4 regions of the Calothrix sp. PCC 6303 genome follow, and region 2 is predicted to be linked to each of the others. Evidence: riboswitches for the same ligand, from Rfam matches in the RefSeq annotation. Region 2 holds a riboswitch; each other region holds the start of a gene.

Region 1 (7,593 bases), 2.0 Mb from region 2:
TGCTTTGGATGATGTGGTGATGGGTGGAGTTAGTAGCAGTAATATGAGTTTTCTTGATAGTTCAGCTATATTCGCTGGAAATATTTCCATTGCCAATTCTGGAGGTTTTGCCTCAGTTAGAACTAAAAACTTTGATCCAGCAATCAATTTATCTGGTTATGAAGGAATTGATTTAAAAGTTAAAGGTGATGGCAAACGCTATAAATTATTTTTGCGTTCTGATTCTGCCTGGGATGGTGTTGGTTATAGTTATTCCTTTGACACAGAAGCAGATACTTGGATTAATATTAAAGTTCCCTTCAGTAATTTAATTCCTGTATTTCGTGCCAAAGTTGTTAGGGATCGTCCTCCAATAGATACCAGTAAAATTTGCTCTTTACAATTAATGTTAAGTAAATTTGAGTATGATGGTGAACTAAATCCCAAGTTTTCTGCTGGTGCTTTTGCTTTGGAAGTAGAATCAATCAAAGCCTACGGAGGTAGCAAATTACCTAGATTTGTCCTCATTAGTTCCGCAGGTGTCACCCGTCCTGGAAGAGAGGGAATTAACTTAGAAGAAGAACCCCCCGCAGTTAGATTAAATGATCAATTGGGAGGAATATTAACTTGGAAACTGAGAGGAGAAGATAGTTTAAGGACAAGTGGTATTCCTTATACAATTATTCGTCCTTGTGCTTTAACTGAGGAAACTGGTGGTAAAGAATTATTAGCTGAACAAGGTGATAATATTCGCGGCAAAATCAGCCGGGATGATGTTGCTGAATTGTGTTTACAGGCATTACAAGAAACAGCAGCATCTAATGTCACTTTTGAAGTGAAACAAGGAGAAAATCAAATGGGGAATCCAGGATGGAAAACCTTATTTTCTCAGTTAAAAAGTGATAGCTGAAATGAGCAATGACTTAAATCTACGTGTTGCCACCCCCAACGACATAGATTTGCTAGGACACTGGGATGATATCTATCTGATGTGGGCTTAGGGACTTCCAATTAAAAAAATACCCACAAATTTCTTGTGGTGCGGGCATCTTGCCCGCAAATTATCAAGGATGGGCAGGATGCCAATACATATCTGCGTTACTTCGGATTAAATAAGACATCTAGTGAAAATGAATGTAGAGACGTTCTGGTGGAACGTCTACACAAAATTTGGGTATTGATGTGTGATTCAAAGACATTAAAATTGCTGTAATTACTGGAGATGTTAAATGGATTACGCGATCGCATAACCCATTTAACACCGATTAAGAGCAGAAGTACATCGCAATATAAACTATTTGTCGGACAAATTGCCTCACAAGTATTGACAATCACCTCAAAGAGAATGATAATCATTTTACTCATTTTAAGTAAATATTATTACAGTCAAAACTTTTACAGGTATGAATCAGTGGTTATTTGTCAAGTACTGAACATCATCAAAATCGATATATTCTGCTTTATAGGTTGGATAATCAAATCTACTCAGTTGCTTTTTACCCTCACTTTCGAGATCCTCTACGCAAAGCATACTTACGAATGTAATATTTCGACATTAATCACCAAATATATCCGTGCTATTGTGCGAAAATGCATTGGTTCTAATCAGAATTATTCATTAAAAATAACGGGGAAAGTTTGGTGAAAATCCAGCGCTGTCCCGCAACTGTGACGAGGCAAATTTTTCTTTTTAATCTTTGTCTCTAAGTCAGAACACCCGCCAATCGCCACAAAAAACATAATTATCTGCGAGGTACAGATGAGAAATAATATGTTTAATTCCCAATTGGGAACTAAGTTTGCTGTGTCTAGTTTGGCAGCAATATTGGGGATATTCTCTGGAAGTTACAAAGCTAGGGCAACGGAAATCCCCCTAATATCCAACTTTCCCAAAAACGAAGGTACTGCTTCAGATTTACAACCAGCTACACAAGTCATACCCAACAACAAAATAGCAGAAGTCGCTCAAGAATCGACACCAACAGAAGAACAAAAAGAAGAGAAAGAACCCGACATCGAAATAAACGTCGTCGATAAATTATTGAATGAACCTGTGTACTCTCCTTTTCGTCGGGAAGGGACAGTTAAAGATTCTACCCGTCCCATATATGTGATTACGGGTGAAGAAATGGAAGCACAGGGTGTGAGAACAGTCCGAGAAGCACTCAAATTTGTTCCTGGTATCTTACCAGATGGAACTGTTGGAACTGAACCCCATGCATTAAGTGGTCAATTTATTCGTGGTTCTAATGGTGAACAGGTGCTAATTCTGCTTGACGGCAGACCAATTAATAACTTAGGTAGTGGTCGTTTTGATCTGTCAGAATTCACTACCAATAACATTGAGCGAGTCGAAGTGTTACCAGGTGGTGGTTCAACTCTTTATGGTTCTGATGCAATTGGTGGAGTAATTAATATTATTACCCGTCGTCCCACAGATAAAACCACAACTGAAGCAAAGGTAAATGTTGGTGCTTATGGATTGAATCAACAGACTATTCAAAATAGTGGAAAAGCTGGGGATATTGGTTGGGTAGTGGGATATAATCGCACTCAATCCCAATATAATTATCCTTTTTCAATTCCCGAAGCTAACTTTAGGGGAACCAGAAAAAATAACGATGCTCTCTTCAATAACTTTAACGTTAAATTAGAAGCAAATTTAGGTAAGCGTAATACTCTAACTTTTTCCACACAATACTTAGGAAAAGAACAAGGAACACCAGGAGGAGTTCCCATACTTGTACCACAATTTGGTCAAGGTTCTGGTAATGTACTAACCGATAAAAACCGCAAATATACAGACCAAGTTTTAAATGATTTAAGCTGGAGTTCTAAGCTTGGAGGGGGAAATGATTCGCTATTAACAGCCAGATTCTACACCGATTTTCTCAATACTCGCTTTGACTCTAACTCCATCACTAATCCACCTCAATTCAACAGAAGATTCGAGACAAAACAAAGTTCTTACGGTTTTCAAGCTACCCATAGCTGGAACTTCAGCAAAAATCACAGTATAGTTTATGGTTTTGACTATCGAAATGTGAATGTTGTTAGTAGTGCAATCAGAAATTCTACAGGTGTCAACACAATTAACTATGACGATAATATTGGGCAAAGTGCTATTTTTGCCAGATACGAAACAAGTCTTATTCCTAACGTCAAATTCAATTTAGGTTTGCGTCAAGATTTCAACACTTTAGCCAATGCTTCTGCAACATCACCATCAATTGGTGCAAAATGGGATATCAGCAACTCTACTACTATACGGGCAAACTACATCAGAAATTTTCGTGTCCCAACGGTAAGCAACTTATTTAGTCTTAACCCAACATTTATCGGGAATCCCAACCTTAAACCAGAAAAAGGAGATAGTTTTGATATTGGTATCGACCAAAAATTAGGGGACATTGGTTTGTTGCGCTTAACTTTTTTCCAAAATAACATATCAGACCTAATTGCTTTCAAATCTATTAGACCAGCCGTGAATGGAGTAACGGGAACTTGGGAAAATATCGGCTTAGTTGAAACTTCAGGAATTGAAGCGGCATTAAATTTACAAATTGCTAAAAATATCTATGCTTTTGTAAATTATACGGCAAATGATCCACGCATCAAAAAAAGTTCTAATCCGGCAGAAATCAACAAAGAGTTACGATTTGCAGGTGCAGATAAACTAAATTTGGGTGTTTCCTATGAAAATACTCAAGGTTTATATCTTGGACTATTGATGAATTCTCTGGGGAAATATCCTACGAATAATACCAACACTGAGTCATTAGCAGGTTACACAACTTTTGATGCAAAAACTCGCATTCCCCTCAGTCAGAACTTCACCCTTAATGCTAGTGTAGATAATATCTTTAATCAAAGATATCAATTATTTGCTGGATTTCCGGATGCGGGTAGAGTATTTCAAGTTGGTTTAAGTGCTAATTTCTAATGATATGTATAGATGCTATGTATATGTAGCGTCTATACAATTAACCTACATATTGCGAGAAAATTGCCATGATTGAATTCAATCCTTGTGTTATCCCACTCAATCAGAAAACAACTGAAGCAACAGGAAACGGTTGGACAATTGAATATGAGTATTTTGATTGTCGATGTGATGTACTTGCTTGTTTAACTTACACATTATTTCAACAAAATTGGCATCAAATTGGTTTAGGACATTTAGAACAAGGTAGCGTTTTAGAGTTAGAATTTCACGAAGCACCAAAAAAATGCGTTCTCTATGATGGATATCTGACTGTGATTACACAGGGTTGGCATTTTCACTTGTGTATTGAAGAAACTATAGGTGGTCCAAATTCAGAGACTCCACTAGAAGTAAGGCAGCAAAGATTAATTAATAAAGGTGCATTTTATAGACGTATTAATTCAGAAGGAGAACCCCACAGTTGGGGTATTCAGTTTTGGAATGGTGCGGGTGAAAAAGTAATGACTATATTTTTGCCAAATCCATATGTAGAAGATGAAAATTTATTACCTGATGGTAAAGCAAATTTTAGCAAATTAGAGCTATATAAACAACTTCGAGAAATTTATGTGTTAGGAACAAAGGAAATTCCTTTTACTAAAAATCCTTTTAAGTGTTCTTATATAGCTGTTTGTACATCCGGACGCTGTTACCCCTCGCGGAAATGGCAACCTACATTTGATGCACTTTCTGCGGCAGTTGAAAAAGCAGGTTTGGATATAGAAGTGCGAACAACCGGTTGTTTGCAGGTTTGTAAATTGGGTCCGGTGGCATTTTATTCTGATGATAAAACTTGGTACAGTCGGGTGAAACCAGAAGTTGCCAAAAAGATTGTTAATGAACATTTAGTTGAAGGGAAAAAGGTGACAGAGTATATCTATCCACCTGTATAGTTGCCATTTTTGATTAATTGTAGAGATGTAATATTTTACCTCTCCTATAAATACAGCAGATTACAGGTAAATGAGGTATAAAGATCAAGAATAAAACTGTGGTGGTACGGGCAGCGTTCGATGGTTCCTGAGCCTGTCGGAACGAAGTGTACCGGAGGTAAGGACTGAGCGCTCACGCCGAAGTCTTGCCCGCTACAGGTGTACCTTACCAAGATAAAATCTGCTGTATATTCTTTTTTCTAAAAGACATCTATAACTAAACAGCAATTGAACAAGATGTTATATAAGCTGCAACATTTAAAACTAATTAATTTAATTTTCATTATATTTATTGTTTCTACATTAATCATTGCTTGCGAAAGTCCGAAAGTTAATCATCTTGAAAAAAAATCCCTTAATCCAGCCTGTATTCAACAATACGACGCAAACCGCGATTATTTCCCTGATAAAGTGACTATTACCCGCGCTCAGGGTTTTACTGTGGAATATCATAAAAACTATAAAGTGATTACAATTAATAATCCTTGGAAGGATGCAAAAACTGGCTTTAAATATGTTTTAGTTCAATGCGGCACTCCTACACCGAAAGATATTCTAGAAAATAACAAAAATGCCCAAGTAATTACTGTCCCAGTTAATTCTGTGGTTTCCCTTTCCACAACTCATTTACCCCATTTAGCGAAACTGGGAGTTGTCGATAAATTACTTGGAGTCAGCGATACGAAAACAGTCAATACCTCTGAGGTTGTAGAAAAAATTAAAACTGGCATTATTGCAAATGTTGGCAATAATGCCAGCGTTAATATTGAGAAAATATTAGAATTAAATCCAGAATTAATTACAACTTATGGAACTGGAAACACCCAAATCGATAGTTATCCAAAGTTGTTAGAAGCAGCTTTAAAAGTGGCAATCAATGCCGAATATATGGAAGATTCACCTTTGGGTAGAAGCGAATGGTTAAAATTTACGGCTTTATTCTTTAATAAAGAGAAAGAGGCAGAACAAATATTTGGGGAAGTAGAACAAAAGTATCAACAAATAGCAACTAAGGCAAAAGCAGCAAAATCACGTCCAAGTGTGTTTGTGGGATTTAATTTTAAAGGCACTTGGTATATGCCGGGTGGTAATAGTTATACTGCCAAGTATTTAGAGGATGCAGGGGCAAACTATCTTTGGAGTAATGAAGAGTCTTCGGGAAGTTTACCTTTATCTTTTGAGGCAATTATCGAACGGGCAACAAATGCTGATTTCTGGTTGAATCTTAGCCAAAAATGGAATTTAAAGCAAGATATTCTAGCCGAAGATAATCGATATGCTGATTTTAAAGCTGTTAAAAATGGGAATATCTATAATAATAATTTGCGGATAAATAAAGGTGGAGGAAATGACTACTGGGAAGGGGGAATTAGTAATCCTGATGCGGTTTTATCTGATTTAATTAAGATTTTTCATCCAGAGATTTTACCGCAGCATGAGTTAGTTTTTTATCGTCGTGTTCAGTAAGGATTGAAAACTGTCAGATGTATATTATTAAAGATTTCTATAAGGCTTTAATTGCAAGAGAATATTTAGTTTTTGTGTTGTTGATTGGGGTATTAATTCTGGCTTTTTTGTTAGATATTGCTGTTGGTTCGGTGCAAGTCCCTATTACTGATGTTGTTAAGGTTTTATTTGGTGGGGATGCGGAAAAGATTAGTTGGACAAATATTATTTTTAAGTTTAGATTACCCAAAGCTATAACCGCTATGCTTGCTGGTGCTGCTTTGGGTGTGAGTGGATTGCAGATGCAAACTATTTTTAAAAATCCACTTGCGGGACCTTTTGTGTTAGGAATTAGTTCTGGTGCTTCCTTGGGTGTAGCTTTAGTTGTGTTGACAGCAAATGTTGTTGGTGCGGGGGCAATTTTTCAAACTTTGGGTGTTTTTGGGGATTTAAGTTTGGTAATTGCGTCAAGTTTGGGTGCTGCTGCTGTGCTAGGGTTGGTATTACTTGTGTCGCGTCGGGTTCAAGATACAATGACGCTATTGATTTTGGGATTGTTGTTTGGATATGCCACAAGTGCGTTAGTTAGCATCTTATTACAATTTAGCGATCGCCAACAAATTCAAACATATCTGCAATGGACTTTTGGTAGCTTTGGGGGAGTGACATGGAAACAAATTCCTATTTTAGGAAGTGTAGTACTACTGGGGTTAGTAGTTGCTGCTTTGTTGTCGAAACCGTTGAATGTTTTACTGGTGGGTGAATCCTATGCTTTGACGCTGGGATTAAATTTAAAAAGAACCAGATTTTGGGTAATTACCAGCGCTTCCATTTTAGCAGGTGTAGTTACGGCATTTTGTGGTCCGATTGCCTTTCTCGGTGTAGCAGTTCCCCATTTGTGTCGCAGTATGTTTAATAGCTACGACCATCGTATTTTAGTACCTGGGGTGATGATTATGGGGGCAATTATGGCGTTATTTGCTGATTTGATGTGTGTAGCACCGGGAAACGAAATGGTGTTACCACTTAACTCTGTAACTGCCCTAGTTGGTACACCTGTTGTTTCTTGGGTGATATTACGAAGATATTACACAAAGTAAGGTGAAGTACCCCATCTTGCCTTTGGCTGAAAATGGGGCTTCCAATTTCAACTAGCACAAGGACGGTTTTATTCGTCTACGGAGTTTCCCGTCTCATTCGCAATTGCCTCCACCAGCCGTCTAGCTTTTGGTCTTACACCGCGTCCACAGG
Region 2 (7,593 bases):
TGCTGTTTGCACTAAGTCGATAATATGTACACCGTTGCGAGAGGTGTAGATATAAGGATTCATTTTGGGGTTCCAGCGTCGGGTCTGATGCCCAAAGTGAACTCCAGACTCCATCATTTGAGCCAATGAAACAACTGGCATATTTTTCTCCTAATTCGGGTTAATCCTCCACCCAAGTGCATTCCCAATAATTAGGAACACCCGAATGCTTGAGTGTGCGGAATTTATGAACCATACTAAGGTAACATAACTTGGCGACTATGAAGGGTGGATTTCCCGAATATTTCCCGAATATTTTCAGGTTGTGGTGGTGTTTCCTGCTTAAATTTATTGCTTAAATTTGTTGCTTAAATACTATCTGGGTCTTCTCCCAGTTCTCGCAATTTTGCAGCGAAACGTTCGGCGCGTTGCTGTTCGGTATCTGCCCGTTGTTGTTCGGCATCTGCCCGTTGTCGCTGTGCTTCTTCCGGCAGTAAAACTACATTGCCTGCTTTATCGTAAAATCTCAGCCAAGTATTGCTGTCATCTTCCACTGTGCCATTCCATACTCCTACCCAAAGTTCCAAAGTCTCGCTCCACAACCACCCTTGCTGATTAGGAACTATTTGCTGGTAGCCATTGCGACTATCTAAACTCCATCCTTGGAGTGAATTTACTTTTAACGGATGGAAGACAAAATAATCTTTGGTTTTAAATACTTTTTCGTAAAGGCGTTTTTTATCTCCCAAATCCTGCGCTTCTGTGGAGTCTGAGAGTAACTCAATAATCACATCTGGGTAGCGTCCATTTTCTTCCCAAACAACCCAACCCAAACGTGTGGGGTCTTTTTCCACATCCAAAACTGCAAAAAAGTCTGGTCCTTTAAAATCCCTATTTTTAGCTTGCTTACTGCTGTAATAAACAAACATGTTGCCACCAATAAAATAATCTTCCCGTTCAGCCCAGTGATGTTTGAGGGAACAGATTAATAAATTCATGGCAACGCGGTGACGATTGCTTTCCAAGGGTTCTCCGTCGTCAAATACTAAGTCTGTTGGTGGCATGGGAGGTTGCCACTCTTCAGGTTCGGTTATTGGATTGGGGGATAATTGGGTGGTTTCTGGTGACATAAAGTCCACTTCTTGAATATACAGGACTTTGATTAATATTTTACAGTATTCATTAATATTTTGACCTGTCTCCGGCACAAATGCAGGGAGATTCTGAACAGTTGCAAAACAAAGCGACTCAAGCCACAGTGTGTAAATGCAGAAATAAGAAAGCGCCTAACTCATGACTTCAAGTCACGAGTATGCGGCTTGTATAAATCAAAAACTCTGAACAAAATCAAGCCTAAAAAACTATGAATTTGTTGCACTACTAAAGCGAATTTTTAAATAATCATCCTCCATTTTAGCTCCTCCTGGTTGCAGTGCAGCTAAAGCCTGGGGCAATACCAAATTGCGGCGATGATTCCCAATGCGAATATTTAATTCATCACCATTTTTGCTGAGTTGAACTTGATTTTTGGGAATACCAGGTAAATACAGTTCTAAACTGTATTGATTATTTTCTTGTACGACTCTGATTGTATTTTCTTTATAATAAACCTGAGCCGGATCTTCGTCATGATAAAGTGTTTCTTTGAGTCTTTCTAAAGCTGCTAAACCACACATTTCTTCCGAAAATAGTGGTACTTCTTTAACTGGTAGCGGATGAAAATTGTCATGAATTTCTTGACGATATTCTTTCTGATTTTCTTTCCAGCGTTGGAAAAATGGATCCTGTACTTCATCTGGAATAATCCGATTAGCAACAACCATATCCGTCGCTACATTATATAAGCTCAAATATGCATGAGCGCGTAGTGATTCTTTAATCACCATTTTTTCTGGATTTGTTACCAAACGAACGGATGTTTGAGTGTTATCTGTTAATACCTTTTCTAACGCCTCGATTTGCTCATAAAATTCATAAGGTGCGTCCATAATTTCCTTATCTGGTAATGAGAAACCCGCAATTGGTCTAAATATTGGCTCTACGAATGGACGCAGTGCAACTGAAATATTTTGAAATGGTTTGTAAAAGCGCCGCATATACCAACCACCAACTTCTGGCAAACTCAACAACCTTAAAGCTGTACCTGTGGGTGCTGAGTCAATGATTAAAACGTCAAATTCACCTTCGTCATAGTGGCGTTTCATCCTGACTAAGCCAAAAATTTCATCCATACCGGGTAAAATTGCTAACTCTTCCGCTTGGACTCCATCCAAACCCCGTGCTTGTAAAACTTGGGTAATATATCGCTTTACAGCACCCCAGTTAGATTCCAATTCCACCAGTGCGTCCAGTTCGGCACCCCACAAATTGGGGCGAATTTGCCGAGGGTCGTGTCCTAATTCTAAATCAAAGCTGTCTGCTAGGGAGTGTGCGGGATCGGTGCTTAGTACTAAGGTTCGGTAGCCTAGTTCCGCGCAACGCAGACCAGTGGCAGCGGCAACGGAGGTTTTACCAACTCCACCTTTGCCCGTCATCAAAATTACACGCATGGATGATTATATCCCTTTTAAGTTTTGTTTACATTTATTTACATTATCGATGGTTTCTCGAAAAATAAATGCTGTTTGGCTAGATTCCAGGGTGAAGTTTGCCAATAATCAATATGGGAAACAATTAAGTTAGCTTCATTGACGCGTAATTCACTCCACCCAGAGATTGAGACTTTTGGTTTCCAAGGTAGAGGAGTATTCCAACTCAGTGTCCACTCTGTTTTAATTGTGTCATCAGATTGATTAATGCTATGTAAATCCATGTGGCAGTGGAGAAACCAGGTTTTGATGAACTGAATCATTTTTTGGTAGCGTTCAATGCCTGTGAATTTATTAAATGGATCTTGGAAATAAACATCTGCTGCGTAAATTGAATAGGTTTGATCGTTGGGAAATTTTTGATAATCTGATTTTAAAGTGTCGATAATATGCATAGGTCAGTAAACAGTGAACAGTGAACAGTTATTAGCTAGAACCGAGCATACTTTACCTTAGATTAGGTACACTACGCTTTGGCTTCGTAGTAGCCGAAGCCCGTTTTCTCTTATTCGTCTTCATTCCAAAGTCTTTGGAGTTGGTAGCGCCATGTAGATAAGGTTTGTTCTCGTGCTTGTGCGGTTTGTTCGATTTCCCCCATCATTCCTTCAGCGTAGAAACGATCAAGGTTTTGCATGGTGGTTTCGAGGGATTGATTTTGGATTTTAGCGGCTTTGATAATTAGACGGATGCGGCTATCGATGAGGTTGCCAAAAATATCATTTAGCCCAACTTCAAAGAGAGAAATTAATTGCGCGATCGCGTTCTTGAAATCATCCACTATTAGTGTACTGTTTTTGTGCTGAAACACTCCCCACAAGGCATTTTCATAGATGGCATAACGAACTTCTCGCGTGTCGTCGAAATTGGCTATTAGTAATTGTTCTAGAAATGGTTGAGCATCTTGAATCGGCATAATTGGCAGCACTACCCGCAACCAATCGTTATCTTCTGATAGTAGTATTAGTAACCGAAAAGTGTCGGTTTCTATTTGCCAGGAACCAGGTGCAATCATACTTGATGCTGCTGCGGTACCAAACAACTGTTGGAGGGTATCCTCAATTTCGCCGGCTCTCATTAGCTCTACTGATAAATCACATCATCTAGGCTATCGCATTATGGAGATTGGGATATTCGGCTGTTTGGGTAAATTTTTGAGTTAATTCCCTTATACCAATTTGAGATAGGAGACGCTCCGGTGGAGCATCTCTATTGTGTTTAACTGAAATTTTCTGTATGTGCTAGTATGCTTTCTTGAATACGCGATCGCTCTAATTCACGACCTATGATTACTAGGTTGGTTTGTCGAGTTTCTCCAGTTTTCCAGGGACGATCGTAAAATTGCTCAAATCTCTGTCCAACTCCTTGAATCACTAAACGCATGGCTTTTTTGGGAACTGCAACAAAACCTTTAATTCGGTAGATTTCTTGTTGCTGTACCAGTTGCTGCAATCGATTAATTAAAATTTGCGGTTCAAATTCCTGTTCTAATGCTATGTGTACTGAATTAATCTCATCATCATGATCGTGTTCTTCCTCAGTATCGTGATGAGAAGGACGAGAATCGATATTATCTTCAACTGCGGCATTAAAACCAAGTAACAAATCTGGGTTAATTTCCCCTAGATGCGAACGTACTATTTTCACGCCGCTTGGTAATTTGTTCTGCAACCACTCATAAATCTTAGCTTGGTTATCTGAATCTACCCGATCCACCTTGCTTAGTAATACCATGTCCGCACAGGCAAGTTGATCTTCAAACAATTCTTCAATTTCCGTTTCGTGATCGATGCTGTCATCAGCTTCTCGCTGTGCAGTTAAAGCTGCCAAATTCCCCACAAACTGACCTGCTGCTAGGGCTTCACAGTCTACCACCGTCACCACACCATCAACAGTTGCCCCGTTGCGAATTTCTAGCCAGCGAAAAGCTTGGATTAGGGGTTTGGGGAGAGCTAAACCCGAAGTTTCAATCACTATATTGTCAATGCGATCGCGTCTTTTCAACAACTCCTGCATTGTCGGCAAAAATTCTTCCTGGACGGTACAGCACAAACAGCCGTTTGTCAATTCAACTATATTATTGTTGATATCATCATCATCGCAAACGCCACAGGAACGTAACAATTCCCCGTCAATTCCCACTTCCCCAAACTCATTCACCAAAACCGCAATACGACGACCCTGATTATTTTGCAACAGATTTCGTACCACTGTTGTTTTGCCAGCACCAAGAAAACCAGTAATCACCGTAACTGGTATTTTTGTACCCATACATCTGTACCTCGCAGATTTATTTACTGATATTCGACTCAAAATTCGGCGGGCATTCTGGCTTACACAGTTTTTGAATTCGGGATTTTAATCACTCTATATTCTCAACAGGCTTACAGCTGCGGGACAGCGACGGACTTGCACCGTGAACTTTCCCCCTTACCTCCAGTGGCTGACCCCCACTAGAACCGGATCTAGATCCTGAGAGTACCATTTATCAGCAAAGCAAAACAAGACATTTGAAGACCAGTGACATACTCCACAGACACCCTTACCCTTCGGGAACAGGTGAGTGTTGGCTTCTCAGTGACTCTTCTATGAAGACATTAACTGAGCTTTAAGACCGTGTGCCCCACGGTTCTTTTGTTTAAGCTAAAAGAGCAAAAAACTAGGTACAAGTCACAAGTATAATACTTCTAACTCATACCCGTAAAAAAACTATCTTCATAAGATTTCTAATTTCTACTACTTAAAGTCGAATGTTGAGTTCGTGAACTACCTACACTGACCTGACGGTACAGTGTAGGCTTCCTGTCCAACAGAAAGCGCAGTAGTGGATTTCTTGCGTCCTCCCTTACTCCGACTTACATCTGGGCAACAAGCTTCTTGATGAAGTTGTTCATGGGGGTTTCCCCCATGACCACACTTCATCGCTTTACCCCCCGTTCCAGAGGTCAAAATTCGTAGTCCCTCATCTCTGATGTTAATAGCTGCGTTCACATCCCGATCATGTTTTGTATGGCAGTTTTCGCAAGTCCAGAATCTTACATCTAGCGGTAAACTACCAACTTGATTCAAGCAGGCATGACAGGTTTTTGAACTGGGAAAGAATCTATCAACTTCCTGATATATTTTCCCTTCCATCTCTGCCTTGTATTTCAGCATTGTGCAAAACATTCCCCATCCAACCTGATGAATAGCTTTAGCTAGACAGTGGTTTTGCATCATGCCTTTGACATTAAGATTTTCCACAACAATAACTTGGTTTTCGTTAACTATCCTACGAGATAGCTTGTGCAGAAAATCCTCACGACAGTTAGTTATTTTTCTATGAACTCTAGCAACTTTTTTCCTAGCCTTAATTCGATTTTGAGAACCTTTCTGTTTTCTAGATAGCTGTTGCTGTTTAAGTTTTAAATTCTTCTGATGTTTGTTGAGTATTCTAGGATTGTCAAACTTAGAACCATCGCTAGTAACTGCAAAGTCAGTCAAACCCAAATCAATACCTATTGCTTTGCCTTGTGTATTTGATTCTGGTTTATCTTTACCGTCATCAAACAGAATAGCCGCAAAATATTGATTGGAACAGTTTTTAGATATGGTTACAGTCTTAACTTTTCCGTCAATCGGTCTATGGATTATTGCTGATACGTTCCCTATTTTGGGCAGACTTAAATAATCATCAGCAATTTTGACGTTTTGAGGATATTGTATTGACTGCTTACTATGTTTAGATTTGAATCTAGGGTATTTAGCTCGCTTTTCAAAGAAATTATTGAAACCTACACCCAAATTTAAGCAGACTTGCTGCAAACATTGTGAATAAGTTGAAGTTAGCCATTCATATTCTTTCTTTAACTGGGGAATTATCTTTTTTACTGCGTAGCCAGATAAGCCCTTACCAGTTTCTTTGTATGTTTGGTTCATCAAATTCAGGCAGTAATTCCAAAGCCAACGACAACAGCCAAAAGCTTGCGCTAGTGACTGCTGTTGCTGGGCATCTGGATATAACCTGACTTTGACAACTTTTAGCATATTAGAGTAAACGACATTTGCTATAAAAGAGTATAACATAATGGTTGCTCGTTTCCTCCATGTTCTGTTCCCTGTTCTTCCTGCGGAAGAATTTGCTCACAGAACTGTCGTCAACTCACGCGCAATTCATCTCAACACTTCCGCGAAGCGGTAAGTGTGAGGCTTCTTCCTGTTCAAGCTAACCTTTCTTTCATCAACTTTGCAGGTGATGGTGTAATACTCGAATTTAAAATTTCTGTATTAAACCGATACCCAACATTCCTAATAGTTTGAATCAAACTAGGTTGACGGGGATCTAACTCTACTTTTTTCCGTAAAGATAAGACATGAGTATCAATTGTTCGGGGATTATCAATCGCATCGGGCCAAGCCCTTCGCAACAATTCTGAACGTGACAAGGGAATTCCTCCTGCCTGCGCTAAAACATACAACAAACTGAATTCCTGCGGTGTTAAATCGATGAATTCCCCCTGAAAGCGAACTCTACGTTGTACCAAGTCAATCTGTAATGTTCCATAATCCAAGTAAGCTGGAGCAACAGGTGTACGCTTGCGACGGATTAAAGCTTCAACCCTAGCCAAAAATTCCTGCATCCCAAATGGTTTGCTCAAATAATCGTCTGCACCTGCCTTTAAACCCCCAACAATATCAGCCTCCGACGTTTTGGCAGATAGCATCAACACAAGCGGCTGCTGACGGTGTAACCAACGGCAAAACTCAATCCCATCACCATCAGACAAATCAGCATCAAGCACAACTAATGTCGGTTGATGACTCAAAAATATCTCCCTTGCTTGGTAGATGCTAGCAGCCTGATATACTCGGTAATCTAGCTGCTGCAAGTGCCAACCTAGCAATGACCTCAGATGAGGATTTCCTTCAATAATTTCAATACAAACTGAACCCACGCTAGCAAGACCCCTTCGCGTCCATGACTTCCAAAGTAACAAAGCCTAGCAGTAAGGTTTTGTAACCGTTGTTACTTCAACCGTGATTAGTTTTA
Region 3 (7,593 bases), 2.1 Mb from region 2:
AAGTGCCGAAGAAAAATGGATCTCCTTCGCATAACACCACCACATCTTTCCCTGATACTAAATATTCGGCGATTTTTTCGGCTGCTGCATCATAATAAGGTTGGGAAGATTGTTCCAATTTGAAGGGCAACAACATCGGTATTTCTATCTGATTCCCTGTGAGATACTGGGCAATAATCGATCTTGCTAAAGGTGGTTTATTTTCTGACATTGGGTAAGCTACCACTGGTGCAGCCTGTAACAATCGTAAACCTTTAATGGTTAACAATTCTGGATCGCCAGGACCAATGCCAATACCATAGAGATTACCGGGTGAATTAGACATTATATCTCCTCTTCCTTTGCCAAAGCATTCACAGCGGCAGCTGCGATCGCACTTCCTCCCCGTCGCCCATGTAAAGTAATAAAGGGTATACCTCTACTATTTGCGGCTAGGGCTGTTTTTGATTCTGCTGCACCCACAAACCCTACTGGAAATCCTAAAATTACTGCTGGTTTTACAGCACCAGCATCGAGCATTTCTAACAAGTAAAATAAGGCTGTGGGTGCATTCCCAATTGTGACTATTGCCCCTTCTAAATGAGGATGCCACAATTCTAAGGCTGCGGCAGAACGGGTATTCCCGATACGTTTTGCTAAATCTGGAACTTCTAAATCATTTAGGGTACAAATTATCGGGTTGGTTGTGGGTAAACGTTTGCGGGTGATACCTGCGGCTACCATTTGGGCATCACATAATACTGGTTTTCCAGCTTTTAATGCTTCCCTAGCGACTTTCACAGCATTACTTGAAGCTTCAATATCATCAACAATATCAATCATCCCACATGTGTGAATTAGTCGCACAACCACAGTTGCTAAATCACTGGAAAATTTTGTTAAGTTAGCTTCGGCGCGAATAGTTGCAAAGGAGCGACGGTAAATTTCATTACCATCATGGATATATTCTAACATTAATCTTTCACTTCTTTAAAAATAGATGTTAAGAGATGATCAATATTAAATAACTTTTGTAATGTAGGGATTTCGTAGTGATTGACGAAATTTACAAATGTTTCTTGCAAATCTTGGCGTTTTTCTTGATATATTTGCAATATTTTCAAAACCACTGCTGATATTTCTGTAGATGGTAAATTACGATATATTTCTCTGCCAAAGTTTGTTTCTAAATCCCCAATGTAGAGATTATAACCTTCAGTTCTTAATCCATTTTTCTCAATAGTTGCTCCTAAAAGTGTGATATCACTTTTACCATGATAAGCACAAGATTTGGAACAACTAGTTAAATGAATTTTACAAGGAAGATCTAAGGAAATACGGCTAGTCAAATATTCAGCTAAGATAGTTGCCATCGCTTTTGTATCTGTAATTCCAGCTTTACAACCTTGATTCCCAGTGCAGGCAACTATTCCCGATTGGGGACTGCTGGCAGATATCTGTAAACCTATGTTTGCTATCTCAGATTTAACTTTGAAAATATTTTGATTTTCAATATCAGGAATTAAAATATTTTGCCAAGGAGTCAAGCGTAATGTTTTATTTCCATATACATCTGCAATCTCTCCAAGCTTTTGTAGATTAGAAGTGGAAATTTTACCTAAATTTATCGCAATTCCTATGTAAGATAAATTTAGCTGTTTCTGTTGATGAATATCCAAATGATGATGCTTATTTTCCCGTTCATCAAACTGAATATTTGTTCTTTTTAAAACAAAAGGTAATTCAGATTTCACTAATTCTAAATACTTTTCTGTCCCCAGATTTTTGACAACTTCTAAAAATCTTGGCTTAGACGATGTATGAATATTCACCTGCATTAAGTAAACCTTAATCAAAGCTACAATCACAGGTAAGCATTGTTGCTGGTGAATAACAATATTTGTAGAATTCCCTAACAATAACCGTAAATAGATTTCACCATCTAAGTCCCGTACTGCGACAAATTTAATATCATTGGGTTGCTGGTAAATTGCTACTGTGCCACTACCATCAAATCCCACACTAAATTTTGCCGATAATCTTTGTAATTCCGGATGAGAACAAATATAATTATCTAGTTCCCGCACTAAAGGAAGAGTATTAATTAACTCCTCCACATCAATTCCCGCAGTTGGACTTGCCATAATGTTGCGGATATGATCGATTTCGGGAATTACTGCTGCTAACCCAACTTGCTGTAAACTAGTTACAGCTGTAGAGGGAATTTCTCTGACTCCACGAATTTGCAAGTTAGCACGATTCGTTAAATATACATTTGCATCACCAAAATTTTTAGCTAAGTCAATAATTGCACTTAACTGTAAAGTGTTAATTATGCCTCCAGGAATTCTAACCCTGATGATATTTCCATCACGGGCAGGTGTTTGGTAAAAAATACCCGGGCATTTTGGTGTGTCAAAAAGTGATTGATTAACTGAAATTTCTGGAGGGAAATTAACCGATGAGGTTTTAATCGAAGCCGACAATAGACAACTCCTTCCCTATGCAACGTAGGAAATTGATAGGATGCTGCTGATGTTGGCATTCTGACTTACCAGATTCTAAGTTGATTTTAACCATAAGTTGACAACGAACTCAACAAGCGATCGCTATTCATCTTTATGGCTATTATTTCAGTGTTCATAGGCTTCGGCAAAGCAGCGAAAAGCCACACTAAATTTAGAATCTAAAATGGTTTACAGTTGCGGCACAGTCCCGGAGTTTCACCGGAGTTTCCCAATCATAAGCTTATGCAATATATCATGAGTTTGGTATCTAAATTTTAAATTCTAATTTTTTTTATCTATTTGGAATAATCCCCATCTAGTAACTAGCTACATTTTTGCATCACCTGATAATTTTGAGTTTCTTCACTATTACTAGCAGGAAACCACAAAAAAGTGGATGAATTAGGGGGATTAGTTGAGCTAAGATGACAGAAGTATTTTACGACATCAGTAATTCCCAAGCTGTTTTTCTATTACTTTGAACTTCAACTGCCATGGGAATAGCTTCTTCTCCATCAGGTGGAGTAAACCAGAATTTTAGATTAGAACCTTCAACAACTATTTCACCCTCAATAGTTTGAATATAGAGTTTACCTTGATAAACACTCAAAATATTATTGTTTTTTGATTGTGGTGCTTGTCTGGTGTCATTACCTCCAACTGTTGAGTAGGAATTACTGGAATTACTAGTATTGTCTTTAGCAATAAAAGTTTCTCCTAAATCCAAATCCTGACTCAGACTTTGCGCTGGTGGTTCTCCGACTTTCTTACTTGCCCAAATTATGCGCTGGTTAACTGTGAAAACTAATTCATCAGAGGAGGTCGTAATGTAGACATCTTCCTGATTGAATACCATGCTTCTGACAGCTTGCCACTTATTATTTATAAATATTTGTAAACCTTTTTCGATCACCACATCGCTACGCTTTTTGTGGGTTTGGAATCGCCAAATTCTCCATAAATTTACGACTTCACCATAGTTGACTTTAAAGCCATCGGGAACTGGTTGATACTCATAACGCATCAATCCTCCCTCTTCTTTCCCTAGTGGAATCACAGAATTTTCAATCAACAGTCTATTAAGCAATTCCCAGTAGTCAGATTCTTTACGTATAAAGAAAACCTTTGAGTTATCTGTATTTTTAACCTTTGCTAATAAAATTCCTTTCTTTGAAAGTAGTTGAATCGTATCTGAAAGCGGCTCAACACGGAGATTGTGATTGTAATATAATTTGATCTCGCCTTGTATAAATTGCCTGACTAACTCAATATCATCTAATAAATTCATAATTCTCCCTGGTGCGATAAATACTCTTGCAGGACTCCTGCAAAGATGACTTATAGAAGTCACCCCTCAGCATGTTAAGGCTTTTGTTTGAGTCCTAAGTCTCAGCGTGAAAGCTAATATTAGGTACTCAAAATCCTGCTTTGCCATAACTCCTACTCAAGTCTTAATCTTGAAACACTTCAATTTTGAGCAGTTGTCAATATTTTGCATCAATCTCAGTAACTTATATTTCTAGTTTTATTCTATATATCCGGATACATGAAAGCAACAAATGAAACTAGGTGGACAGTATTAACACTGATACAAAACATTTATTTTGTTTAGCCCAAACAAAATCTTCTGCTGATACCGTTATAACTTGTACTAGGAAGATCTTCGATTTAATTAGTGATTAAATAAGATAAAGATTTGAGATTTCAAAGCCGGAATCATCTTAATCTGCACAATAGATAACTTTTTATTATTTTTACCTCTAGTGTGCTACGGAAATTCCTTGATACCCACGTATAATCTGTGTGGATAAAGTAGTGTAAGAGACTTCCAAATAAAAACATATCCTAAAATTTATTGTGGTGCAGGCATCCTGCCTGCTACTAATGCAAGAACGTAGAAGTAAACTACGCAATGACATTGTGTAATTAATTTTGATTGGTTACTTATTCCTGATGGGAAGCGTAAATACTGGCTTTGAGGTTTAAGTCTAATTAATCGCAAAAAAATGGGCAGTGTATAACTACCCATCCTTTTCAATTCATTTTTAGTTGACTTAAGTTAGTGACTTAAACCCAATTCTAGGAAAGCCATTCTAAAACAGCTTCTTCCTTAGTATTGGTATTGCGTGATGGGGTTTCGCGTTCAAACTTCATGTGAATTGAACGAGTTTGTTCACCATCTGCTGCAACTGCCATAATTGGGTAATCAATCAAGCCGTCTTGGAATGACATCTGGAAGCGGAAAGTACCATCTGGATTGAGTTTGATGGGACGACCTCCAATAGTTACGTTTGCATCTGGTTCAGTAGCACCATATACAATCAATTCTGCATCAGCAATTAACCAGAATTTGCGAGGACGCATTGGTACATCACCAGAGAAACCAGCACCCGACATCCCAACACCCGACATGTTTAAGCCAGATGTAGTGGGAACTGCCCACATACCAACACCACTGGGGAATATGTAAGAACTGATTGCTTGTTCCGGTGATGTCACACCAGGTACTTGGTGCATAGAACCAAACAAGGAACCAGCAACACGCATTGCTTCGGCTGATTCAGTCATCCCGAAGATTTGATCGTAGATTGCATTGCCAGTGTTGCCCGCAGCGCTATCGGATGTGGATGTAGCAAACTTCTTCGCTGGAGGTACAAGTTCGTATAAAGTTTTACCCCGTAAATCATCTTCAAAGTCTACGGTGATAAATACATCTTCAATCCAATCGGAAGGATAGACAGGAGGAACATGAACGCGGGCAGAGCGTGCCAGAACTAACCAGCGTCCATCAGCACAGCGATAGCCAATATCAATCACGTAGTCTCTGTCACTGACAGGAATTGGTAAATACCACTCTCTTGCCAATTCGTCGCTGGGGTATTCTTGAATGCTGTGGGGGCTTTGGTGATCTAAATTGATGTCAGTGACATCATAAATTCTGAGGGCTAATTGTTGTCCACCGTTGCGTCGTAGCTCTTCTTTATGCTCGTTAGGAATGTCCCAATAGGTGTAAGCCCATTGAGGATCACGAGGCATTAATACAATGCGGCTTTCGCCATATCCACCTGGTAAATCTGCCAGAAATTCATCTACATCTGAAAGATTACCGCCATTGCGATCTACTTGTCCTAACTCGAATTTTGCTGCTTCCACGACTTCTTGAGCCTCCAGTACACGAGATTGAGTGAGAGAGGGTTTGTTACGTTCAACTTCTAAAATTGAAGCTAATAACTGCGATTTACGCATCCGACTGTAACGTGAGACACCATAGGCACTTGCAACTTTACGCAGTTGTCGCAATGTCATTTCATCTAATGGTGGGCGTTCTTTTGCCATGATTTTTGAACTCCGGTTATTTTGTATGTAATTTTCTCTTAATTTCCCCTGATTAATAACTAAAAATTAATTTGATTAACCCCCCAGATGAGTTTTTCCCAATTTGCTGTTTAAATTTTCAGCTTCTTAATTAAATATTTTTCTGATCTAAGCACTATTGAAGATTTCTTCAATTTTGCTTCGGTCAATAAATGTTTTGTTTGGGATCGGTAAGGAAGGAGTTCTTTGTAACTGAATATTAACCAGAGACCCCCCACTGGGATCAAGGGGTTCAGGGTGCTATTTTCAATCTTTCTACGAATTTACAGGCTATCTGGGATCTTCATTGTTAAGGAATCATGACATTCTAAGGTTCTGAGGGTTGAGAATAGTGTGAATTGTTAAAGAATTCTGACGTATAAATGCTTATTAAATATTTATACTTAGATATTTGCTAAAATTATACTATTTATTACTAGTAAGCATAGCCAAAAATAATAGAGAGATATCGTACCCGTATCTCTCTATAGAACTGAAAATACCTCTAATTTAAGCTATTTTTAGGCGATTAGATTTGAGAAAGGACTATAAGATGAAACTGTCTTAATCAGATCGGGGATCGCATGGACAGTATTAAATCATACCTCTGTTTGCTTTTCTAGCCTATGTCCAATATCTCGACGGTAGTACATCCCTTCAAATTGAATTTGAGCAATACTCTTATAAGCTTGGGCTAGGGCTTGTTTAAAGTCTTTACCTATTCCAGTGATATTTAAAACCCGTCCACCATCGGTGAGAAGTTGAGAGGATTCTAACTTGGTTCCGGCATGGAATATATAGCTTGCGGGATGTGAGTCATTCCCGTCTTTGGTTTGTGCCTCGGAAATACCTGTAATTACTTTTCCTTTGACGTAATCCCCCGGGTACCCCCCTGAAGCGGCGACTACTGTAGCTGCTGCCCCATCTTTCCATTTTATCGGTGGCATTTCTGAGAGTTTTTGCTGCGCGCAAGCAATTAATAAATCTACCAAAGGGGTATCCAGTAAAGGTAAAATTACCTGAGTTTCGGGATCACCAAAACGACAATTAAATTCCAAGACGCTGAAATTTCCATCTGGTAATACCATTAACCCGGCATATAGCACCCCACGATAGTCTATACCCCGTTTGTTGAAAGTAGCGATCGCACTTTCTAAAACTTCCTTTTGTACCCTTGACATCATCTCTTCTGTGGCAATTGGTGCAGGTGCATAAGCCCCCATCCCTCCAGTATTATCTCCTGTATCACCTTCGCCAATGCGTTTATGATCTTGGGCTGGTAATAAAGGACGAATTGTCACCCCGTCGGTTAAAGCTAAAACAGATACTTCCTGTCCTGGTAAATACTCTTCAATGACGATAAAGTTCCCAGCACTCCCAAACTGTCCGCCAAAAATTGCCTCAATTGCTGCCTCAGCTTGTTCCAAGGTTTCCGCGATAATTACACCTTTGCCTGCGGCTAAACCATCAGCCTTAAGCACAATTGGGATTCCCTCTGCTTTTACGTATGATTTAGCGGCTAATCCCTCAGTAAATACCGCAGATTTAGCTGTGGGAATCCCCGCTTCCTGCATAAAAGCCTTTGCCCAAGCCTTACTAGCTTCAATTTGTGCGCCCATGCGATTGGGACCAAAAACCATCAATCCTTTCGCTTGGAGGTAGTCAGTGATACCATGAGCTAAGGGAACTTCTGGTCCCACGACTACCAAAGAAATTCCTTCCTTTGCCGCTAGCTGACTTATTCCAGCAAAAT
Region 4 (7,593 bases), 990 kb from region 2:
GGGTAATTTATCCAAACCACCCCAACGCACCATTTCATGTACAAAGTCAGATTTTGCGGCAAGAAAATCTTTTTGTTGTGGAGGTGAACCATAATGACCTAAGTGGATATGTTCACCCCAATAAAATTCTAAAATGCCGTCTTCTGTCCATTCGTCGTAGGAATTAGCGACTGTATTGGATGATTCGTAACGACGAGATGTGGATAAATAAACTACAATTCCCAGTATTAATAATGCAATGATAAATCCTAGGGCAGGAAACAACCAACTCATGAAAATTAAGCCTTAATATTTTTTAATAATTCTATCTTATTATTAAAGACAAAATTAAACATGTATAATATAAAACCCAAATAATCAGTGCTGATTAAGTAAATTTAGCTTTAGTTGGATTATGCGATACCTAGGGTGGTAAACAACGCATGGTTGATATTTAGGAAAATCATGACATCAAACTCCCACCATTACCTTATTACCTTCTATCTTGGTTTTATAAGTTGGCAATGGTTTAGTTGCTGGTCCATTTTGAACCTTTCCAGTCGTGGTAAATTCGGAAGCATGACAGGGGCATAAAAATATCTTTTCTTCTGCTTCCCAATCAACTTTGCAACCAAGGTGTGTACAAGTTGGATTCACCGCAATCAAATTTTTGCTTTTAGATGTTCCAACGACTAAAACCGCACCCAAAGATGATTTAGCTTTGAATAATTGACCTGCTTTATCTAATTCTGCAACAGTCCCGATGGAAATCCAATTTGTAGATTTTGTTGGCTTCTTTTTTGATTGGGGTTTAGCTGCATAACTTGCAGCAACGAATATAGGGAACAAATTGATAAACAAGCTAATACTGAACAAATTCAGAAATTTACGACGATTCATAGAATTTGGATATAGTTATGATTGAGAAAATACAATAATTGCTTTTGAGTGAGCGTTATTTTATTTTGTCGGAATCAAAATGTAGGATATAGTTCAACAGGTAAATAAACTAAGTTATACTTTTAACTCTTTGTTTACTACCCTTATATCCTACAATATATACTTTAATTAGTTACACCCTATATCTTTAATTAGCCCAAAATTACTCAGTAAAATATCTTCTAAGGTAAGCTATTCCGCAGACGACGTATACAGTTAATCGAAGCGACACAATCACAACCAAACATTGCTACAGCAGCATCACTCTCTTCATCAGTAACACCAAGCAGCGCACTTTCATTATTCATATCAGCCGCATCGATTTCTACATTACCCTTCTTTAAGTGAGATAATTGGGATGCGTTAGCACAGAAAAACTTACCGAGTTTTGTATGTTTTACACAGGCTTTTTGACTTTCTGCCGATACTGGTGTGACAGTTGCATCTGGACGTTCTACAGGTTGTACATTCTTAACTGTCTCACTAGCTACAGCTATCTTTCCACTCATTAACAATGAACCTAGAGATATAAATGCTAGAGGTTTTTTTGTCAAGTTTGAGAATATTTGTTTCACTCAGATCTCCTAACAGTACAAGGATTAGCATTGCGAATTGATTCTAACCGACGTGACGAGAATCTTTTTTGTCTAGTTCCTGAAATTAACTATGTGTAACACATTTCTAATTTTTTGACTACTGATACTTTGCGTATAATTATTTACTCTACGTAGCTAGAAAATTCATGCCATTGCTGGCGTACTTGCTGATAGCATTCTAATGGTGTCATGAGGGGGTTTTGTAAAATATTGACTTCAATTTGTGAACCATCTTTAACTAAGATAATCACATCTTGTTGAGGTTTGTAAGTATCAACTGCTTCTAAGATATGGTCGATAGTTTCTGATGCTACCATCCACTCATGTAAATAAGCTTTGAGATCTGTTTGCACTAGAAAGTGAGTGCTGACTATTTCATCTGCACAGTGATATTTCCCACGGATAATAGAAAAAGGAATGCGGGGTAAATCGACTTTTCTAATATGGCAAAAAACTGCCCCACGTCCTAGCTGAGAAAAACCTTTCCAAGCTGTATAACCAATTAGCAAAAAATTGGTAAAGTTCAATTCTTTTGGCAATTCAATTACTCTCCTTTGGAGGAAATAAACAGTACCAAATATTGGTGATGCCAACAAATAACGATAATCATTATTACATAAATATTGGGTCATGCCGTTACCGACTCCCTAACAATTCACCCCAACATGTCTGTATAAACTAGGTGTGAACCTTCTTAGCTGTTTCAGATCAAGTTGCTTGATTTCTCAACTCAATCTAAGTAATTAATTACACAGTTCCAATTGAATATTATTAGCTTCGAGAGGAATTGAAACTGATGGAATTCTTGCTAAGATACCTTTTTTCAGTGGCTCAGGACGTTCTGACCAAGGTAGTAAACCCTCTGGATGTAGGTAATATTTAGTCGCACAACTAAATACTCCATCAACTTCTGCGGGAGTTAATTCAGGGGAAATATCACCGAAAAGATACGTATTTTTACCAGGAGCAGCAAATGAAACTACACAAGAACGGCTACAAGCACTCATACATTCCACTGCTTGGATGACGAATTCTGCGCTGGATTCACGATTTAAATAATCTGCTTGTAAGCGTTTGAGCAGCTTTTCGCCACCACTTTCACCGACACGATTACCATTTTCCCACTTACTAGCACAAGTGGTACAAACAAAAATTGTATGTGCGCTCATCTATACCTCGTAGATTTAGCTGGGTTGTTTTGACTTATCGGCGGGCATTCTGACTGACAAGGTTAATATTTTTCTTTTTTTCCTTGATTACAGCTGCGGGACAGCGCCGGACTTACACCGGACTTTCCCCGTTACCTCTAGTGGATGATACTCACTAGAACCGAGATTAAGGTGAATGCTAACACAAATTTAGTGTATTTGGATCGCTATTCCAGTTTTCAGGCTATGCTAGCAAGTCTCAGAAATATCATAAAGCTTGGCACAGTTTAGTCTTACAGCAATTTTAATCTATTTGAACCACACATAAACACCAAAACCTTGTCTAGACGTTCCACCGGAACGTCTCTACGTGTGGTCTATTTACCCTTAATCAAACAAAAAATCAAATATTTTTGAAACAACCTGATTCTGTTTGTCTTTTTTCTTTATCTTGAATAGAGGTTTTTTCAGACGCAGAACGTCGCAATGACAAAACTCCACTTTTCATGACGGACGAGGTTCAGAATCAAAATTTTGTAGTTGAAATTCCTTGAGAATCGCTCAAACAGTAGTCATTTTCCGGAAATAAGTGATAATACGGTGAAGATGACTTAGATATATACTTGCTGATGTTATGTCCATAGCCTTCACCTTTGCCCTAAGCCAAAACCAAACCTTTGAACTGCGCTGTAATTACGGTAATCGTCGCTTGGATACGGAAGCCCTAGGGACGTTGATTGATTTGTGTGAAGCAAAGTATTATACCAAAGATTTCGATGCACCCGCAGAGTTAAAGAAAATCGGACGGGAATTGTATCAATGGTTCGATGGGAAGGAAGGTTGGTTGCGTCGGGGTTTGGAGAGTGATAGTCAAGCTCTAATTTATCTCGATTTAATTCAGACTAGTGAAGCAGAGGGATTAAACCCACAAACTCAGAAAGTGGCATTAGGGTTGGCACATTTACCTTGGGAATTATTACACGATGGTTCGCGGTTCTTACTGATAGAAGCCAGTGTTTTGCCCGTGCGATCGCTTGTTAGAAACAACAATAGTTTTTTAGCAACACAAAATCGTCCGTTGCGGTTGTTGTTTATGGCAACTTCCCCAGAACATCCTGGTGTTGCACTTTTGGGTTTTGAGCAGGAAGAGACGAATATTCTCAAAGCGACAAAAGACCAACCTCTGACTTTGGTGGTGGAAGAAAGCGGTTCTGTTGAGGAATTGGAAAACTTGGTGCGATCGTATCCTGAAGATTATTTTGATGTATTTCATCTCACTGGGCATGGGGTGATTTATACGGAAAAAGCTTTTGGAAAGTTACTACCCAAAGGTAAGAAAATCAAAGATAATACACCTTGTTTTATTACCGAGGATGATTTGGGCAAGGTTGTATTTACGACTGCGGAAGATTTGGGCAAAGCATTTGTTAAAGGTAATTCTAGAAAGTTTCCCAGGGTAATTTTCCTGTCGGGATGTCATACCGGACAATTGGCAGATGGGGGAACTGTTCCGTCGATGGCACAGGCTTTGGTAAAACAAGGTGCTGCGGTAGTATTAGGTTGGGCGCGTCCGGTTTATGATACAACGGGTATTATTGCCGCAACTGCGATTTATCAAGCTTTGGCAACTGGTGCGACGATAGAGGAAGCGATAATTGCCGCACACCAGGAAATGCTCGCACAGGAATGTTCTGATGGGCATTTACTGCGGGTTTATCGCGATACGCGGGAAATTGGCGGTTTGGTGACATCGTTGTTTACCAAGAAACGGGAAAAGCTGAAATTTACAGCTTCCGAATCGGAATTTTTGGATGAGAATAATATTGTCAAAGTTGCCAGTCGTGGGGAATTTGTTGGACGTAGACGCGCTTTACAAAGGTGTTTAAGAGCATTGCGGGAAACCAGCGACGAGACTGGGGTATTTATTGCCGGGATGGGGGGATTGGGTAAAAGTTCTTTGGCAGCAAGGTTATGTACAAGGGTACAAGCACAACGGGAGAATTTTGAGCGGGTTGTGTTAGTTGGTGTGGTTGATGAGGTAGGTTTAATTGGGAAATTGGCGAGTAAATATCAGCGATTTGCTGGTGTTCCGGCACTTTTGAATGAGCCGGGAATGAGTTTACAAGGACGATTACAGAACTTTTTTGAACATATTGAGCAGGAATTAGACAAGCCGTTATTATTGGTTTTGGATGACTTCGAGCAGAATATTCCCAAAACGAATGTGAAAGATGGTAGTTTGCGGATGACGACGGAAGCTTACCGGGTTTTAGAGGCGATTTGTGCGGCTTTGGCAGAAAATCAGGCAGAGAGTCGCTTGATTGTGACTTGTCGATATTTGGAAAAAGAGACTTTACCAGCGCATAATCTGCATTTGGAAAGATTAGCGGGGATGGGTGAAAGTGATATTGATAAGATTTATCGTGAATTTGATGAGGGAGTTAGGGAACAGGTACAGAAAAATCGGATAATTAAAATTGCCGACGGAAATCCGAGGTTATTGAAGTGGTTGGTGGATATATTGCGGCAACCGGGAATTTTGGGAAATATTTCCGGGGATGAGTTATTGGTGAAATTGGAAGGGAAACAGCAGGAATTTCGCGAGAATATTTTGGCTGAGACGCTTTTGGCTGGGTTGGAGGATGAGGAAAGGGAATTTTTAGCGCGGTTGAGCGTATTTCGATTACCAGTCACATCCGCAATTATCCAAAATGTAGAGACGCGATACATCGCGTCTCATCGACCAAACCCCCCATCCAACGAAAATCCCACGTTACAGCAAGATTTGGCGTTTTCCGAAAATTCCATGCAAGAGACGCGAAATTTCGCGTCTCTACATAATAATTGGTTGGGACGGTTAATCAGTCTCAGTCTCGTGGAATCTGCCACGGTTTACGCGACACAGCAGCCAGAATATCGCGTGACGACGGTTTTAGAGCCGTTGTTGCAAACTGTGTTGACAGCAGAGGAATGGCAAAGCACCAAAAAAGCCGCAACCCAGAGTATTTATAAAACCTGGTGGGAAGATTCGGGAGATACCTACAACGAAGAACAATCGCGGGAAATCGTCAGGTTAGCGGTGTTGGCAGAAGAGAAAGAAATTGCCGTCACCGTCGGGGATGAGATAGGGAATAGCTGGGTGAGTCATAATCGCTATGTAGAAGCAGAGGAATTGTGTCGAGAAATTCTCCAACTAGGGTCAGATTACCGTATTTTAGCCACTATTGCCAGAGCAGAAGATACTTTAGGTTTAGTTGAGAATGCGATGAATCATTATCAAACAGCCTTAGAACTTAGCCCAGAGGATAATTTAATAAAAAAAGCCATAATCCTGCACAACATGGCTAGTTTAAAAGTGCAACAGGGAGATATTGAAGGAGCGTTCGTGCTTTACAACCAATCCCTGCAAATCTATGAATCCATCAACAATGTGGGAGGAAAAGCCGCAACCCTCCACGCAATCGCAGGATTAAAAGCAACCCAGGGAGATATTGAAGGAGCGATCGCACTTTACAACCAATCCTTACAAATCACAGAATCCATCAATGATGTCCAAGGGAAAGCTGCCACACTGCACGCACTTGCAGGATTAAAAGCAACCCAGGGAGAAATTGAAGATGCGATCGCACTTTACAACCAATCCTTACAAATCAAAGAATCCATCAACAATGTGAAAGGGAAAGCTACTACCCTCCACGAAATCGCAGGATTAAAAGCACAACAGGGAGAAATTGAAGATGCGATCGCACTTTACGACCAATCCTTACAAATCAAAGAATCCATCAACGATGTGCAAGGGAAAGCTGCTACCCTCCACCAACTTGCAGGTTTAAAAGCACAACAGGGAGAAATTGAAGATGCGATCGCACTTTACAACCAATCCTTACAAATCACAGATTCCATCAATGATGTGCAAGGGAAAGCAACTACCCTCCACCAACTTGCAGGATTAAAAGCACAACAGGGAGAAATTGAAGATGCGATCGCGCTTTATAACCAATCGTTGCAAATCAGAGAATCCATCAACGATGTGGAAGGGAAAGCTGCCACGCTCAACAACATGGCTTATTTAGCTGGAGAAATAGGAGACACTGCTAGGGGATTAGAACTATAGCCCACCCCGCAAGCGGGGTGGGGTTCCAACTAACGCGCAATCTCTTTCACCGCCCCATCAATATTCCCCAAAACCTCTTGATTCCGGAATCTAATCACCCACAACCCCTGACTCTCCAAAAATTCCTGACGAATCGCATCCTCCTCTTGCGTATAATTTTAATCTATTGGAATCACACATTAATACCAAAACCTTATCTAGACGTTCCACCGGAACGTCTCTACGTGTGGTCTATTTGCCGGAAAATTGCTGTAAGTTCGCGTTTTCCAAATTCGCTCAACTTCACCTTACGAGGAGGGTAAATTTTGGTTTTGAATCATGTTTGCTTTGTTTCCACGTCTACGCAATGACAAAACTCCACTTTTCATGATGAATGAGGTTTAGAAACTAAACTTGCCAATATATGTATTTTATTTATCAGCAATCACCGTATTTCTAATAAGTTCTTACTTACCTTTTGTCGTCTTCAATTCGCCAAACTTGGGACTCCACCAACCTTTTTGAGTCGTAAAATAAACTGCTTCCTTATGTTTGCTATCACTGCGAGATTTGGGATCTGAACAGCGCAGCATGGTTTTATCTTGTCCATCTTTGGTGTATGCATATTCTTCCAAAGGTTGCTGACAAACTGGACAGGGATGTGTGAAATCTTTGGTATTTGATTTTGCCGATTTTGCAGTTTTTCTGACTTTTTTGGTTGCTGGTGGCTGAGACTCAGAATTATTTATTGGTGTTTTAACTTCTGCTTGGTTAGTTGTTGCACTACTTTGACTTTTGGGTGCTTGCCAGGTTTTGTTATATTCATTCCAAAATAGAA

What was found. Region 2 has a riboswitch for cobalamin ahead of cobW (cobalamin biosynthesis protein CobW). Riboswitches for the same ligand answer to the same signal wherever they lie in the genome.
Region 1: another riboswitch for cobalamin. It lies ahead of CAL6303_RS25425 (TonB-dependent receptor); the one in region 2 lies ahead of cobW (cobalamin biosynthesis protein CobW).
Region 3: another riboswitch for cobalamin. It lies ahead of cobG (precorrin-3B synthase); the one in region 2 lies ahead of cobW (cobalamin biosynthesis protein CobW).
Region 4: another riboswitch for cobalamin. It lies ahead of CAL6303_RS21455 (DUF1636 domain-containing protein); the one in region 2 lies ahead of cobW (cobalamin biosynthesis protein CobW).

The regions. Positions count from the first base shown of each region.
Region 1 is NC_019751.1:6,264,510-6,272,102, forward strand. Features, by position in the region: gene CAL6303_RS25420 (CIA30 family protein) at 1-889, shown strand, start outside; gene CAL6303_RS30075 (hypothetical protein) at 1,078-1,335, opposite strand; cobalamin riboswitch at 1,559-1,719, shown strand; gene CAL6303_RS25425 (TonB-dependent receptor) at 1,739-3,922, shown strand; gene CAL6303_RS25430 ((2Fe-2S) ferredoxin domain-containing protein) at 3,991-4,857, shown strand; gene CAL6303_RS25435 (ABC transporter substrate-binding protein) at 5,134-6,363, shown strand; gene CAL6303_RS25440 (iron ABC transporter permease) at 6,381-7,442, shown strand.
Region 2 is NC_019751.1:4,295,809-4,303,401, reverse strand. Features, by position in the region: gene rpsB (30S ribosomal protein S2) at 1-141, opposite strand, end outside; gene CAL6303_RS17590 (Uma2 family endonuclease) at 348-1,109, opposite strand; gene CAL6303_RS17585 (TRC40/GET3/ArsA family transport-energizing ATPase) at 1,341-2,528, opposite strand; gene CAL6303_RS17580 (DUF2358 domain-containing protein) at 2,567-2,962, opposite strand; gene CAL6303_RS17575 (hypothetical protein) at 3,073-3,642, opposite strand; gene cobW (cobalamin biosynthesis protein CobW) at 3,783-4,835, opposite strand; cobalamin riboswitch at 4,865-5,043, opposite strand; gene CAL6303_RS17565 (RNA-guided endonuclease InsQ/TnpB family protein) at 5,331-6,590, opposite strand; gene CAL6303_RS17560 (response regulator transcription factor) at 6,764-7,498, opposite strand.
Region 3 is NC_019751.1:6,435,146-6,442,738, forward strand. Features, by position in the region: gene CAL6303_RS26105 (precorrin-2 C(20)-methyltransferase) at 1-325, opposite strand, end outside; gene CAL6303_RS26110 (precorrin-8X methylmutase) at 325-954, opposite strand; gene cobG (precorrin-3B synthase) at 954-2,465, opposite strand; cobalamin riboswitch at 2,498-2,760, opposite strand; gene CAL6303_RS26120 (hypothetical protein) at 2,926-3,774, opposite strand; gene CAL6303_RS26125 (DUF4912 domain-containing protein) at 4,566-5,822, opposite strand; gene purD (phosphoribosylamine--glycine ligase) at 6,440-7,593, opposite strand, start outside.
Region 4 is NC_019751.1:5,282,491-5,290,083, forward strand. Features, by position in the region: gene CAL6303_RS21435 (methyltransferase domain-containing protein) at 1-273, opposite strand, end outside; gene CAL6303_RS21440 (ubiquinol-cytochrome c reductase iron-sulfur subunit) at 451-879, opposite strand; gene CAL6303_RS21445 (hypothetical protein) at 1,101-1,427, opposite strand; gene CAL6303_RS21450 (hypothetical protein) at 1,637-2,146, opposite strand; gene CAL6303_RS21455 (DUF1636 domain-containing protein) at 2,258-2,683, opposite strand; cobalamin riboswitch at 2,705-2,863, opposite strand; gene CAL6303_RS21460 (tetratricopeptide repeat protein) at 3,297-6,776, shown strand; partial or broken gene CAL6303_RS31765 (DUF559 domain-containing protein) at 6,806-6,916, opposite strand; gene topA (type I DNA topoisomerase) at 7,223-7,593, opposite strand, start outside.